DNA from 2 places in the Arthrobacter sp. 10N44_2 genome. Region 1 is predicted to be linked to the other one. Evidence: riboswitches for the same ligand, from Rfam matches in the RefSeq annotation. Region 1 holds a riboswitch; the other holds the start of a gene.
What was found. A riboswitch is a leader RNA that binds a small molecule or an ion and turns the genes downstream of it on or off. The one in region 1 is predicted to bind cyclic di-AMP.
Positions count from the first base shown of each region.

Region 1 (7,024 bases):
ACGGCCGGACCGAGGCCGGCGTCAGCTGGAACAGCACAACGTAGCTGCCGGCCACGACGGCGATCCCGGCGGCGGCCGCCAGCAGGTGCAGGAGCCGGCGGCCGAGGGTGGTGGGCGCCGCCCACAGGTAGGCCAGGGCCAGCCCGGGAACGATCAGGAAGCCCTGCAGCATCTTGCTCAGGAACGCCAGGCCGATGACCGCGCCGGCCGCGGCGAGCCACTTCCAGCCGGCCTTCTCGATGGCGCGGGTGGTGAGGTAGGCCGCCAGTACCAGGCACAGGGTGAGCATCGCGTCCGGGTTGTTGAACCGGAACATGAGGGCGGCCACCGGGGTCAGCGCCAGGGCGCCGCCGGAGAGCAGGCCCGCGGCCGGCCCGGACACCCGCTTGATGGTCAGGTGGAGAAGCCCGACGGCGGCCACTCCCATGAGCGCCTGGGGAATGAGCATGCTCAGGGCCGAGAAACCAAAGATCCGTCCCGCGAGGGCGGGAATCCAGAGTGCGGCCGGGGGCTTGTCCACCGTGATGGCATTGCCGGCGTCGAGGGAACCGAAGAGCAGCGCGGTCCAGTCCTTGGTCCCGGCCTGGATCGCCGCGGCATAGAAGGAGTTGGCGTAGCCGGTGGCCTCCAGATTCCACAGGTACAACGCCGCGGTGACCACCAGGAGCAGCGCTGCCGAGGGCCGCACCCAGCGGGGCTGCGGTCCGAACAGCAGCCGGTCCCGGCGGCTTTGGGCGGCCGGCGCCGGGGACGCGGGCAGATGGGGCGCCGTCCCGCCGTCTCCGGGAACCGGGTGTGGCTGTTCCTCGGCGGCCGGCGGCCTGCCGACCGGGGAACCGCCCTGGGCTCCGGCGGTGGGGCTGATGGTTGCCGTCATTTACTTGGCCTTTTCTGTGCGGGGGAGGGAATGATCGGGGGCACCGGGCGCCGGAACGGCAGCGGCGGGCCTGTGGCGGAAGACCACCAACCGGAAGAGCAGGAACTTCACGGCCGTGGCGGCCAGGTTGGCGGCGGTGACCGTGAGCAGTTCAAGCCAGCGGTCCGGGGCCGCTCCCGACGCGGCGTGAACGAGGGCGAGTGCGCCCGAGGTCAGGGCCAGCCCGATGCCGAAGACCAGCAGCCCCTCAAAATGGTGGCGAGCCGCCTGGCTGCCGCCCTGGATGCCGAACGTGAAGCGCCGGTTGGCCGCAGTGTTGGCCACGGCGGTGGTGAGCAAGGCGAGGAAGTTTGCCAGCTGCGGGTCCATGAACCCGCGGCAGAGCAGGAAAATCGCCAGGTAGGCCAGGGTGGAGGCCACCCCGATGCTGCCGAAGCGGACGAGCTGTCCGAAGAGGCTTCCGCCGGGGCTTTGTTCCTGTGCCCGCGAGGCGGCCGGCAGCGGTCCGCGGGCCAGGGCCGCGCGCAGGTCGGGAACCGGGATCCGGCCCGAGACCAGGTCCCGGCTCAACCGTGCCATGCCGCGCAAGTCCGCGAGGGCCGTCTGGACGATGTCCACGCTGGAATCCGGGTCGTCGGTCCAGTCCACCGGGACTTCGTGGACGCGCAGGCCGCACTTTTCTGCCAGAACCAGCAGCTCGGTGTCGAAGAACCAGGCGTTGTCCAGCGTGTGGGGAAGCAGTTGCCGGGCCACGTCCGCCCGGATCGCCTTGAAGCCGCACTGCGCGTCACTGAAGTGGGCGCCCATGAGGGCCTGGAGCAGGAAGTTGTAGCTGCGCGAGATGAATTCCCGTTTGGGTCCGCGGACCACGCGGGAGTTGCGGGTCAGCCGTGTCCCGATCGCCAGGTCGGAGTGCCCGGAAATGAGCGGGGCAAGGAGCGGGCCGAGGGCCGCCAGATCAGTGGAAAGATCCACATCCATGTACGCCAGGACCGGCGACGGCGAGGCCAGCCACACCTTGCGGAGTGCGTTTCCGCGGCCCTTTTCTGCCATATGGACCACCGTCACTTCGCGCAGCTCGCGGGCTACCCGTTCCGCGGCCTTGAGCGTTCCGTCGGTGCTGGCGTTGTCCGCCACGGTGATCCGGAAGGAATGCGGGAAGGCGCCGAGCAGGTACGCGTGGAGCCGGCGCAGGCAGGCCTCGAGGTCCCGTTCCTCGTTAAAGACCGGGATGGTGACGTCCAGCAGGGGCGTGCTGGCGCGCGTATCAATGGCCGTGCGCCGGCCGCCGGGGCCGGTCAGGGCCCCGGCGATCGGGCCCGGGACGGGTGCGTCGGCCAGTGCAAGCCCCGAGGGTGCCCCTGGGGCCGCCGGGCCGGCCGGCGTCGCCGTGGAGCGGGGCAGGGTTCCTGTGGCCTGGTCTGTGAATGTCATGGCTCAACTTTCCCGGCGGCCCATATGAGGGCTTTAGGGTCAAGCTGTGCGGGGGCTGTGGAAGTCCGGGCCGCCGGGGCCGGTCCGGCCGTGGAGACGCAAAGAGGCCCCGGATCCATGCGGATCCGGGGCCTCCAGGGCGGGGGCGGCTAGTGCCGGTTTAGTACCAGTTGTGTGCGTAGTGGAAGTTCAGGGCGCCGCAGGGGGAACCGTAGCGCGACTTGACGTAGTTCAGGCCCCAGTTGATCTGGGTCCGGTAGTTGGTCATGTAATCGGCGCCGGCGCTCGCCATCTTCGAGGCGGGCAGGGACTGGACCACGCCGTAGGCGCCGCTGCTGGCGTTCGTGGCGGTGGTCTTCCAGTCGGATTCCTTGGTCCACAGCTTGTGCAGGCACTGCATCTGGCCGGGTGCCCAGCCATAGCTTCCCAGCTGGGACGCGGCGTAGGCCTGCGCGCCGGCGGGGTCGTCGACTGCGACCGGCGCGGGGGCCGGAGCGGCTGCGGGGACCGGAGCGGCTGCCGGAGCGGGAGCTGCCGCGGGAACCGGAGCAGGTGCAGGGGCTGCCGCGGGGGCCGGAGCGGGTGCTGCCGCGGCTGCCGGCGCGGCAGCAGCGGGGGCGTGGATCAGCGCTTCGGCTGCCTTAACCTCCGAGATCTGGGGAGCCACGTTCTTTTCCGCTGGAGCGGTCGGCCCAGCCACCTGGACCCGCTCGAAGTTGAGCTTGGCCAGCGGGTCGGCGATCGTGGCCGTCTGGCTCGCAACATTCGCCGTGTGGGCGCCCGGCTCTGCCGCCTGGCTGGCGGCGCCGCCACCCAGCAGCAGCGCGCAAGCGGCGGTGACGACGGCGGCACGGCGGCCGGTTACACCGAGCCCGGCGGCGAACCTCGACAGGGCGGATGCCTGCTTGACCGGTTCGGCGCGGTGGCGCGACTTGGCGGCGCCAACTGAGCGGGAATGCGAACCGCCGTCAGGGCGTGTTTGTACCTGGAATTCAGTCATGGTGGCCTCTCAACGCCGGCGGAGTTAGCTGTCGGGTTCGGATGAGGTCATCCGGCCGCACGGAACATCACGTGTCGGCTTCACCCCGAGGGCGCATGAAAGCAGATTGCCCGGGAACTCTGGGTCCCCCGCCTCTGCCTGGTCCAGCGGAATCCGGGAAGCGGCAGAGTTTGGCGTCCGTCCGGATATGCGGCACCGATGGCGGCGCACGCTAACGACGCTACAGGACCCGGCCGCTTAAGTCACATTTTGGTAACAGGAGTCACAGTGCCGGGGTGTCGGGTTGCGCCGGGCTCGCCGGTCGACCGTCCGGGTCGTTTGCGCCGGCGGCGGCCGTTCCGGTTACGCCGGCGGCGGCGAGGCGGGCAGCCGCACGGCGAACTCCGTGCGGCCCGGCCGGGACGTGACCTCGACTGTTCCTCCGTGGGCCTCCACGATCGACTGGACAATGGACAGGCCCAACCCGCTGGTGCCCTCGGACGTCGGCGCGGCGGTCGCCGTGCCGTGACCTCCGCGGCTGCCGGAAACGGCGCCGGAGGACGAGCGTGCGGGAGCCCCGGACCCGACCCTGGCCGTCGCGACGGCAGAATCGGCGGGGACGGCTGCGGGGTTCGACGCCGGATTGGTGCGCGAGGCGTCGGCCCGGGTGAAGCGGGCGAAGACCCGGCCGATAAATTCCGGGGCGATGCCGCTGCCATTGTCTGTCACGGTGACCACGGCACTGCCGTCAGCCGAGCGCATGACGCCCGTGACCACCTTGGTCCCGGGTTCCGTGTGCTTGCGCGCATTGGACAGCAGGTTGGCGAGGACCTGGTGAAGCTGGGTCGCATCACCGCGCACCACCACGGGCTCGTCCGGAAGTTCCAGCTGCCAGATGCGGTCCGGGGCCATGACTTTCTCATCGCTGACCGTCTCGATGGCCAGTTGGGTGAGGTCGACGTCGGAGATTTTGAGCGGCTGTCCCTCGTCCAGGCGCGCCAGCAGCAGCAGGTCCTCCACGAGCGTGGTCATCCGCTCGGACTGGCTTTGCACACGGGCGAGGGACCTCTCGCCGTCGGGGGTGAAATGCTCGGTCATCCGCATCAGCTCCGTGTAGCCGCGGATGGCCGTCAGCGGGGTGCGGAGTTCGTGCGAGGCGTCGGCGACGAACTGCCGGACCTTCATCTCGCTCTCCTGCCGCGCCTCGAGAGCGTTGGAGACGTTGTCCAGCATCTTGTTCAGCGCGTAGCCCACGCTGCCCACTTCCGTTCCGGGATGGGCCGCCGACGTCGGGACGCGGACCCCGAGCGCCACCTCGCCGGCGTCCAGCGGGAGACGGGAGACCTTAGTGGCAACCTCGGAGAGCTGTTCCAGCGGCTTCATGGTCCGCCGGATCAGGGCCGTGCCGGCGAGCCCGATCAGCACGAGCCCGCCTGCGGACACCACCACCATGGTCCAGACCAGGGAGGCCAGGGTGCTTTGTTTTTCTGCCAGCGGGAGTCCGGTCACAATCACGTCACCGTACGGTGTTCGCGCCGCCGTGAGCCGGTAGGCGCCGGCCGAAAGGCTGCGGTCCACGGACACGCCGCTCGGGGTGAGGGCCAGGAGAACCTTGTTGTCGGCGGGGGAGAGGCTCTTGACCGCGCCGTCCCCGGCCAGGAACCCGGCCCTGCTGACTTCGCCGTCCACTATCCGTGCGTTAAGCGTCCCGACGCCCTGTCCCCGGGCTTCGAGGGGGTCGGGGCGCCTGCCCGAATCGTCGGAGGAGGGCCGGCCGAACTCGCTCGAACGGTGCGAGGCCTGGTCCAGCTGGGTGTCGAGCTGCCGGGTGAGGAAGAGGTCCATGGAGGCGTAGCTGAACAAGCCCACAGCGCCGCAGATGGCCACGAGCAGCGCCATGGCGACCAGGACCAGCCGGGTGCGCAAATGCCACGTCGACGGGTTGCGCCAGTCGCGTCCGGGGACGCGGGTCATGCCGGAAAGTGAGGGCACGGATCAGTCCGCCGGTTTCAGGACGTACCCGGCTCCGCGCACCGTGTGGATCATCGGAGCGTGGTTGGCGTCGACCTTCTTGCGGAGGTAGGAAATGTACAGTTCCACGATGTTCGCCTGGCCGCCGAAGTCGTAGTCCCAGACACGGTCCAGGATCTGGGCCTTGCTGATGACCCGCTTCGGGTTTTCCATGAGGTAGCGCAGCAGCTCGAACTGCGTGGCGGTCAGGTGCATTTCCTCACCGGCCCGGGTGACTTCGCGGGTGTCGACGTTGAGCACGAGGTCTCCCACTACGAGTTCGGCGGTGTCCATGGCAGCCACTCCGGAGCGCTGGACCAGCCGGTGCAGGCGCAGCAGCACCTCTTCCATGCTGAACGGCTTGGTGACATAGTCGTCGCCGCCGGCCGCCAGTCCGGTGATGCGGTCCTGGACGGCATCCTTGGCGGTGAGGAACAGCGCCGGCACCTCCGGCGCGAACGCGCGGATCCTGTTCAGCAGTTCGACGCCGTCGAACCCGGGCAACATCACGTCCAGCACCAGCACGTCGGGGCGGAACTCCTTGGCTAGCCGGACGGCTCCGGGCCCGTCCTCGGCTACGGCCACAGACCAGCCGGCCATCCGGAGCCCCATGCTCATGAGCTCGGAGAGGCTGGGCTCGTCATCCACCACGAGGGCGCGGATGGGGGAGCCGTCCGGATGCGTGAGCTGGGGAAGGTTGTTGGTCATGGAGTGCGAAGTGGCCATGGGGACAACTCTCCGATCTGCCGGTTAGGCGGGGCTTTGGGGACCCTGTGCGGCACCTGTGAATCCCAGCCTAGCGAGCTGGATGCCGTTGCGGGACCGTACGGGCCGCACCGGCCATGTTCAAACCCCTTTACCGTCCGGCGCCAACGTCACAGGCCGGGCTGTCGGCCCGCACAGCCCAGGCACAGGATCGCTCACCACTCTGGGGTGAACACCGATCCGCACCCTAAAGGAGAAATACCATGAGCGGTCAGCATCCCGGAGCCGGTTCCGGACCAGCCCCCGAGCCAGCCCCCACGCCCACCACCGGCGCGCCAGCGGCGCCCGCGCCGGTAACCACACCCCGTACTGCCTGGCAGTACGGCGCCGGACACACCGACGCCGGAACAGTCCAAACCGGGCACGCTGACGGCGGGCGGCCGGAAGCAGGCGCTGCCGGCGGCTGGGGCGCGCCCCCGGTTTGGACGGTTCCGGCCTCGGAACCTGCCTGGGGCATGCCCCGGCAGGAACCTGTGCCCGCCGCAGCCACAGGCTGGGGCGCGCCGGGAACTTCCGCCAAGACGGCCTCGGCGGCAAAGCCATGGACCCTCAAGCGGGGGCTCGCCGTCGCCGGAGCCGCCGCAGTCCTGGCCGTCGGCGCCGGGGCGGGCGTCTATGCCCTCACCTCAAGCGCAACGGCAGCCACCGGTGCGGCCGGCGGGGCGGGCGCCGGCGGACCCGGCGGCCAGGGTGTCGCCCCGGGCGCGCCAGGTTCAGCGCAAGACGGTTCCGCGCAAGGTGGTTTCGCGGGCGGCGGCATGCCGGGGCAGGGCGGTCCCGGCGACTTCGCTGCCGGGGGGATGGGCAGCGGGCTTTCCGCGGCAGTACACGCCGAATACGTGGTGCTGCAAGGAAGCGCGTACACCACGATGGCCGAGCAGCTGGGCACAGTGAGCGAGGTCAGCTCGTCCTCCGTGACCGTCAAGAGCAGCGACGGTTTCACGCGCAGCTATGCGCTG
Region 1 is NZ_JBFTHT010000004.1:56,823-63,846, reverse strand. Features, by position in the region: gene AC1DBX_RS06305 (glycosyltransferase family 39 protein) at 1-877, opposite strand, end outside; gene AC1DBX_RS06300 (bifunctional glycosyltransferase family 2/GtrA family protein) at 878-2,311, opposite strand; gene AC1DBX_RS06295 (aggregation-promoting factor C-terminal-like domain-containing protein) at 2,472-3,311, opposite strand; cyclic di-AMP (ydaO/yuaA leader) riboswitch at 3,311-3,470, opposite strand; gene AC1DBX_RS06290 (sensor histidine kinase) at 3,654-5,264, opposite strand; gene AC1DBX_RS06285 (response regulator transcription factor) at 5,286-6,026, opposite strand; gene AC1DBX_RS06280 (hypothetical protein) at 6,269-7,024, shown strand, end outside.

Region 2 (7,024 bases), on a different contig from region 1:
GACGACGGTGCGCCCCGCCGCGCCGGCGGCCCGCAGTGACCGCTCCAGGAGGGTGGCGCCGTCGTAGACCAGCCCGGATTTGGGCACGCCGCCGAGGCGTGAGGACCGCCCCCCGGCGAGAATGATGGCATCGAACTCCATCGTTTCAGCCTAGCGCGGCGCCAGCGGCCACCGAACAAGCCGTCACGTGCGCCGGCAGCGTCTTCACCGGCTGATCAATCAGCAAGGGGGCAGATCAGGCAGCCGATTCAGGCAGCAGGAACGGATCCCAGGCCGGCGTCGGCTTCTCGAGTTCCTTGATCTGCCAGATGGCACCCTTTGGCGGGCCCGGAACAAAACCGATCTTCCAGCCCATCTCCGCCGGCGTATGGTCGCTCTTGGCGTTGTTGCACCGCAGGCACGCCGCCACCAGATTCTCCCAGGAGTCGGCCCCGCCCCGCGATTTGGGCTGGATGTGGTCGATGGTGTGGGCAGCCTTGCCGCAGTACGCGCAGCGGTGGGCATCCCGGCGCAGCACGCCGCGGCGGCTCACCGCAGTCATCGTGTTGTACCTGGGCCGGATGTAGCGGTTCAGCAGGATCACGGACGGGCGGCCCAAAATGTCCTGGGGGCCGACCACGGGGTCGTCCCCTTCGGCCACCACGCTGGCCTTTCCGGTCAGGACAAGGACGAGCGCCCGGCGGAAGGTGATGACCGCCAGCGGTTCATATCCAGCATTCAGAACGAGAGTGCGCATCCGCATACCTCTTCACGGCCGCACCCGCCAGCGGCACGAGGGCCGGCTGCCCTCTGCATGGTCGGGCTATGGATCGACAACACAAGAGTAAACACTCAAGTGCCGGATCACCGAATATTTTTTCACCGGCGCGGTCCCCGGCGCGGAAAGTTCACTGCGCGGCAACGCAAAAGACCCCCGCCTGCAGGCGGGGGTCTTTTGGAATGCTGGGGTTCGTGCTTAGGCGCCGACGCGGATGAAGACCGGGCCGGAGCCGACGTTGACGCTGTACAGCGCGGTGGTGCCGCCGTTCCAGCCGCCGTGCACTGCCATGCCGTTGCCGACGTAGACCGCGATGTGAGCCATGCCCACGCCGCCGTTCTGGTAGTAAGCGAGGTCGCCCGGGCGTGCCTCGGCGGCGCTCACGGTGCGGCCCAGGGACAGGTAACCTGCCGGCCAGCCGTGGTAGTGGATGCCTGCCGCGGCCAGGGCGTTGGTGGCGAGGGCGGTGCAGTCCTGCGCCACGCCGATCTGTGCGTAGGCAGCGGCGGCGATGGTCGCGCCTGCGCCGCTTCCGATGCCGGCGGGGGCCTGGGCAGCGACGCCGCCGCTAACGCCAAGCTCGGTGCCGCCGGCGCGGGTGGCCGTGGCGTCCTGGACCTTGACGACGGGCTTGGGAGCCTCGACGACGGGAGCCGGCGTGGTGGTCACGGCGGGCTTCTCGTAGGAGATCGCGATGGTGGAAGCGGCCGAGATGGTGGCCGGAGCTGCGGACTGGACTTCCAGGGCCGAAGCGGAGGTGGATTCGCGCTGAACATTGGTTTCAGCAGCGTTGGCTGCGATTCCGCTGGTCAGGACCAGACCGGAAGCTGCGGCGATGACCGCAGCCTGACGGCCCACGCCGCCGGCGTTGTCGCCGACAGCCTTAGCAATAACAGCCAGCGAGTTGGTCTTGGTGACCTCGGCGCGGTGCCGTGCAACGTTTGCACGAGTAGTCATTAAGTTCTCTCTTTCGTGATCCTTGGACCGCGCGCTTTCGGGCGCGGACTGAGGACGCTCCGGCATCTTGGGGGTACGCCGGATCGCCCCGAAATGGGTTACTTAGCGAAGGGTGTACTGCGAAGACGCGCCAAAAGCGGAAACTGCATGCTGTCCGGGCTCGCTAGAGATTGAGCCTGCGGAACGTGATCCAATCCGGGCGCCGGCAAGGGCGGCACGTGATGTGGATTCCAGCGGGCTCGACAGAGCCTCGCCGGTGCGCATGCGCGCAGAATTGTGGCGTGAAGACACGAAAGTAGCCTCTCCCAATGCCTACGAGGTGAGCTGTCGGATTCGGATGGGAGTCACCCGGCCGCGCTGCTTCCTGGGAAGCTTTGCGACTTAACCCCAAGGCCTTCTTTCGAAGGCCAAAATTGGTTCCCCCGCCCCTGCCAGACGATGTAATGCGAACGGACCTTGAGCGGTGGCAGAGCTAGGCAATCCACTCAAGAGCGCCAACTTCGGAAAAGTTGGCGTGCTTCAAACCCTACAGCAGTCCGGATCCAATGTCACATTCAGATCACGGCGTGTCACAGGAAGTTGAGAGCAGCCCATCGTCTTTTCAGAGCCAGCCGAGCGGGTCAACGACATCGCCGTTGACCATCACTTCAAAGTGGAGGTGGCAGCCCGTGGAGGCGCCGGTGGTTCCGCTCATGGCGACGACGTCACCGCGGGAAACCTTCTGGCCGACCTTGACCGAGGCCGAGGACAGGTGGTTGTACGTGGTCTCCAGGCCGTTGCCGTGATCGATGACCACGCGGTTCCCCCCGCCGAAGGGATGCCAGCCGTTGAAGGTCACGGTGCCGCTGGCGGCCGCGTGGACCGCCGTGCCGCACTGGGCGGCGAAATCCTGGCCGCGGTGGAACTCCCCCGCGCCCCCGGTAATGGGGCTGACACGGTAGCCGAAGGGCGAGGCCGTGACCAGCTGGTCGAGCGGCGCACCCAGGGTGCCGGCCGATGCCGCGCGGGTGATGGTGCCCACAGACTGGGCGCTCAGCAGCTGCTTGAGTTTCCCGTCCGGATCGCCCTTCGTGGTGACGGCCGTGCGGTTGAAGTCGACTTTGGCGGCGGCGGCAGCGGTGACATCCGGCTGCACGGCAGCGGAGAGCGCGCCGGACCCGCCCGGATTCGAAGCCATCACCGGGCTCGTGACGGGGACCGTCACGGTCAGAACCAGACCAGTTGCGGCCAGGGCGATCCCGGCCTTCTGCCCGACCCCGCTGGCCGCGGCAAAGTCCGTGACCTGGCGGAACGGACTGCGACGGCGACGGCGTTCATCCCGGTGCACGTCCCGCGGGCGTTCGGCCGTGTGTGCGACGACGGGACGCGGCTCCGGAGCGGGACCGGTCGCGCGGCGACGGCCCCTGGAGGTCTGGGTGGTCAAGAACGGTTCCTCTCTGGATGGCCTGCGAAGTTAGCTGTCGGATTCGGGTCAGAGAGATCAAAGACCCGGTCCGCCGTTGCAAGCAGCCACGCACAGATGCATCCCCAGGGGATCCTTCGGTGGAAGCTGCTTGCCGCTGACGGACTTCACCCCAAGGCTGCCGAAGTAGCAGCCGAAAGTGGTTCCCCCGCCCCTGCCAGGAGGTAGTTCTGCGACTGATCCGCTGGCAGGGCTCGGCTTCGGATCAGGTAACGCTTTGGTATCGGTACTGGGCACTAACTATAGGCGATTAAGCCGCCCGGTAATAAATCCGTAACCGCAATTGTGGACAACTCATGGGTCGTCCCATGACCGGCGCGTAGTGGCTGGTCAGGCGACTGTTACAAAGACGTGCGCGGCAACCTCCGGCGGCAGCTCCAGGGCACCTTCGATATCGGGGACGCGGACCGAGATGTACTCCCCCACCCGCTCCAGCGAGACAAGCGCGCCAGGCCTGATTCCGCCCTCGTCGAGCTGGGCCAGAAGCTCCGGCTCCACCTGGATCGGCTCCGCGAGCCGGTTGACCGTAACCCGGGAAGTTACCCCGTAGCCGGCCATGGCCTCCAGCAGGTTCACAGGCCTGTCCACGGGGGCGCCATTGGGCACGCCGCCAAGATCCGCAAGCCCCGGAATAGGGTTTCCGTAGGGCGAGACCGTCGGGTGGTTGAGCATCTCGAAGATTCTTCGCTCGACGCGTTCGCTCATGACATGTTCCCAGCGGCACGCTTCCTCGTGGACGTAGGCCCAGTCGAGCCCGATCACGTCCGCGAGGAGGCGTTCGGCCAGACGGTGCTTGCGCATGACACCGATTGCACGTTTCCGTCCGGTTTCCGTCAGTTCAAGGTGCCGGTCGCCGGAAACGACCACCAGCCCGTCGCGCTCCATCCGGCCGATCGTCTGGGACACAGTGGGGCCGGAGTGGCGGAGCCGTTCGGCGATGCGGGCGCGGAGGGCAACGATGTTTTCTTCTTCAAGTTCCAGAATGGTCCGAAGATACATCTCCGTGGTATCGATCAGATCCGTCATTCAGCTCAGCTCCTCGAGCGCAGTCCTAGCGTCATTCCCACCGTACCGCGTGCGGGCTGCATGCAGGATGCGCCCAGGCGGGAACCGCCGTACGTTCGCATGCCAGCCTAGCCTATTTTGAATTACTCCGGATAATCTTTCGATCGACCTGGAGCTATTGTCCCAGCCCCAGCCGGCCGGCCGTCCCCGGCGTCTCAATGACCGGACTATGACAGGCCTCTTTCCGTATCGCCGGGAGCTGTCAGGCAAAATAAGACCGGCAGAATAAAACAGGCAGAATGAAAAGGGGTGTCCGTGGTATTCATCCCTGCCCGCCACCTCCCAGCCACGCTACGAACCAGCCGAAAATTGGAGCCACTGTGAGCGACACCAGCATCACGATCCCCGCCAACCTCCTGCCCAAGGACGGACGGTTCGGCGCCGGCCCGTCCAAAGTCCGGCCTGAACAGATGGACGCCCTGGCCGCGGCATCGTCGAAGCTGCTGGGGACCTCGCACCGCCAGGCACCCGTGAAGAACCTGGTCGGCTCGGTGCGCAGCGGCCTCAGCGAATTCTTCCGGGCACCGGAAGGCTATGAAGTCGTGCTGGGCGTCGGCGGATCTACCGCGTTCTGGGACATTGCCAGCTTCGGGCTCGTGGAGAACAAAGCGCAGCACCTGTCCTTCGGCGAGTTCGGCTCGAAGTTCGCCTCCGCCACCAACAAGGCGCCGTTCCTTGCCGAGTCCTCCATCATCAAGGCCGAACCCGGCACCCGCCCCACCGCCCGGGCGGAGGCCGGCGTCGACGTCTATGCGTGGCCGCAGAACGAGACCTCAACCGGCGTAGCCGCCCCCGTCCAGCGGGTGGCCGGCGCCGACGAGGGGTCGCTGGTGCTCGTGGACGCGACCTCGGCCGCGGGCGGGCTGGACGTGGACGTGGCAGAGTCGGACGTGTACTACTTCGCGCCGCAGAAGAACTTCGCATCCGACGGCGGCCTGTGGCTGGGCCTGTTCTCCCCGGCCGCGCTGGAACGGGCGGCACGGATCAAGGCCGGCGACCGCTGGATTCCCGACTTCCTTGACCTCCAGACGGCGATCGACAATTCCCGGCTGAACCAGACCTACAACACCCCCGCACTGGCCACCCTGGTGACCCTGGACGCCCAGGTGCAGTGGCTCAACGCCAACGGCGGCCTGGACTTCGCCGCCGGCCGGACCGCGGATTCTGCCGGCCGCATCTACCGCTGGGCCGAAGCGTCCGAATACGCCACGCCGTTCGTGGCCAAGGCCGAGGACCGCTCGAACGTGATCGCCACGATCGACTTCGATGACTCGATCGACGCCGCGGCCATCGCCAAGGTGCTCCGCGCCAACGGCGTCGTCGACACCGAGCCGTACCGCAAGCTGGGCCGCAACCAGCTGCGCATCGCCACCTTCGTGGCGATCGAGCCCGACGATGTCTCGGCACTGCTCGAGTGCATCGATTTCGTCGTGGCGGAACTGAAGAAGTAGCCCCGCGTCCGGCGTCGTCACGGCCCTGAGAACCTAAGCCGTGACGGCGCCGTCGTCGTTTCAGGTCCGTCCGCCCTGCTGTGCCTCCGGCAGCGCGTCCCTGCCGGCACCGGCCGCCCCGGTCCGGCTTTCGACGCGGAAGTACCGCAGCCCGTGGGCGCGGCGGTTGAAGTGGAGCCGCAGGTGCTTCGCGCGGATGATCCACACCAGCCCGATCAGGGCCGCCAGCAGGCCGGCGCCCGCCGCGACCGCCATGGACCAGCGGGGGCCGGCGGTGTTTGCCACCCAGCCGACGAGCGGCGCACCAAGGGGGGTTCCGCCCATGAAGATCGCCATGTAGAGGGCCATCACCCGGCCCCGCATTACGGGCTCTGTGGTGGTCTGGACGTACCCGTTGGCGCTCGTCATCATGGTGATCGCGAACAGCCCCACGGGCACAAGTGCGACGCCGTACCAGAAGTAGTTCGGGGCCATCGCTGCGATGCCCGAGGTCACGCCGAAGGCGGCGGCCGCCCCGAAGATGACCCGCAGCCGTGGCTTGCCGCGCCCGGCGGACAGCAGGGCCCCGGCTACGGATCCGATGGCCATGATCGAATTCATCAGGCCGAAGGCCCCCGCGTCCAGGCCGAATTCGGTCCCCACCATGGCCGCGATGAACAGGGCGAAATTCAGCCCCAGGGTTCCCACGATGAAGATCGCCACCAGCACCACGACCAAATCCGGACGGTACCTCACATAGCGCAGCCCCTCCCGGATCCTGCCCTTGCCCGCCGGTGCCCGCGGCAGCCGGCGCAGCGACGACGACGGGATTTTCGCCAGGCTCAGCAACAGGGGCACAAAGGTGAGCGTATTAATGAGGAAGACCCAGCCGGGCCCGACGACGGCCGTGAGCACGCCGGCGACGGCCGGACCGATCATCCGGGCAACATTGAAAGACGCGCTGTTTAGGGCCACGGCGTTGGGCAGGTAGTCGTCCTGGACGAGTTCCGAGACGAAGGTCTGCCGGACGGGGGCGTCCAGGGCGGAGACCACCCCGAGCATCAGGGCAAAGGCGTAGACGTGCCAGAGCTGCGCCGCGCCCGTGACCACCAGGATGCCCAGCCCCGCGCTCAGCAGCGCCATGGCGGACTGCGTCAGCACTAGGAGCCGCTTGCGGTTGAACCGGTCGGCGACCAGTCCGGCCACGGGTGCCAGGAAGAGTTGCGGGCCCAGCTGCAGGGCCATCGTGATTCCCACCGCCCCGGCATCGTGCGCCGTCAGGTGGGCGAACACCAGCCAGTCCTGGGCGGTGCGCTGCATCCAGGTGCCAACGTTGGAAATGAGGGCGCCGAC
Region 2 is NZ_JBFTHT010000010.1:19,787-26,810, reverse strand. Features, by position in the region: gene mobA (molybdenum cofactor guanylyltransferase) at 1-141, opposite strand, end outside; gene AC1DBX_RS12190 (HNH endonuclease) at 236-736, opposite strand; gene AC1DBX_RS12185 (NlpC/P60 family protein) at 956-1,714, opposite strand; cyclic di-AMP (ydaO/yuaA leader) riboswitch at 2,010-2,179, opposite strand; gene AC1DBX_RS12180 (M23 family metallopeptidase) at 2,316-3,137, opposite strand; cyclic di-AMP (ydaO/yuaA leader) riboswitch at 3,142-3,356, opposite strand; gene AC1DBX_RS12175 (iron-dependent transcriptional repressor DtxR) at 3,507-4,202, opposite strand; gene serC (phosphoserine transaminase) at 4,562-5,692, shown strand; gene AC1DBX_RS12165 (MFS transporter) at 5,753-7,024, opposite strand, start outside.
Region 2: it holds a riboswitch for cyclic di-AMP, as region 1 does, so the genes downstream of both, AC1DBX_RS12180 (M23 family metallopeptidase) here and AC1DBX_RS06295 (aggregation-promoting factor C-terminal-like domain-containing protein) in region 1, are expected to answer to the same signal.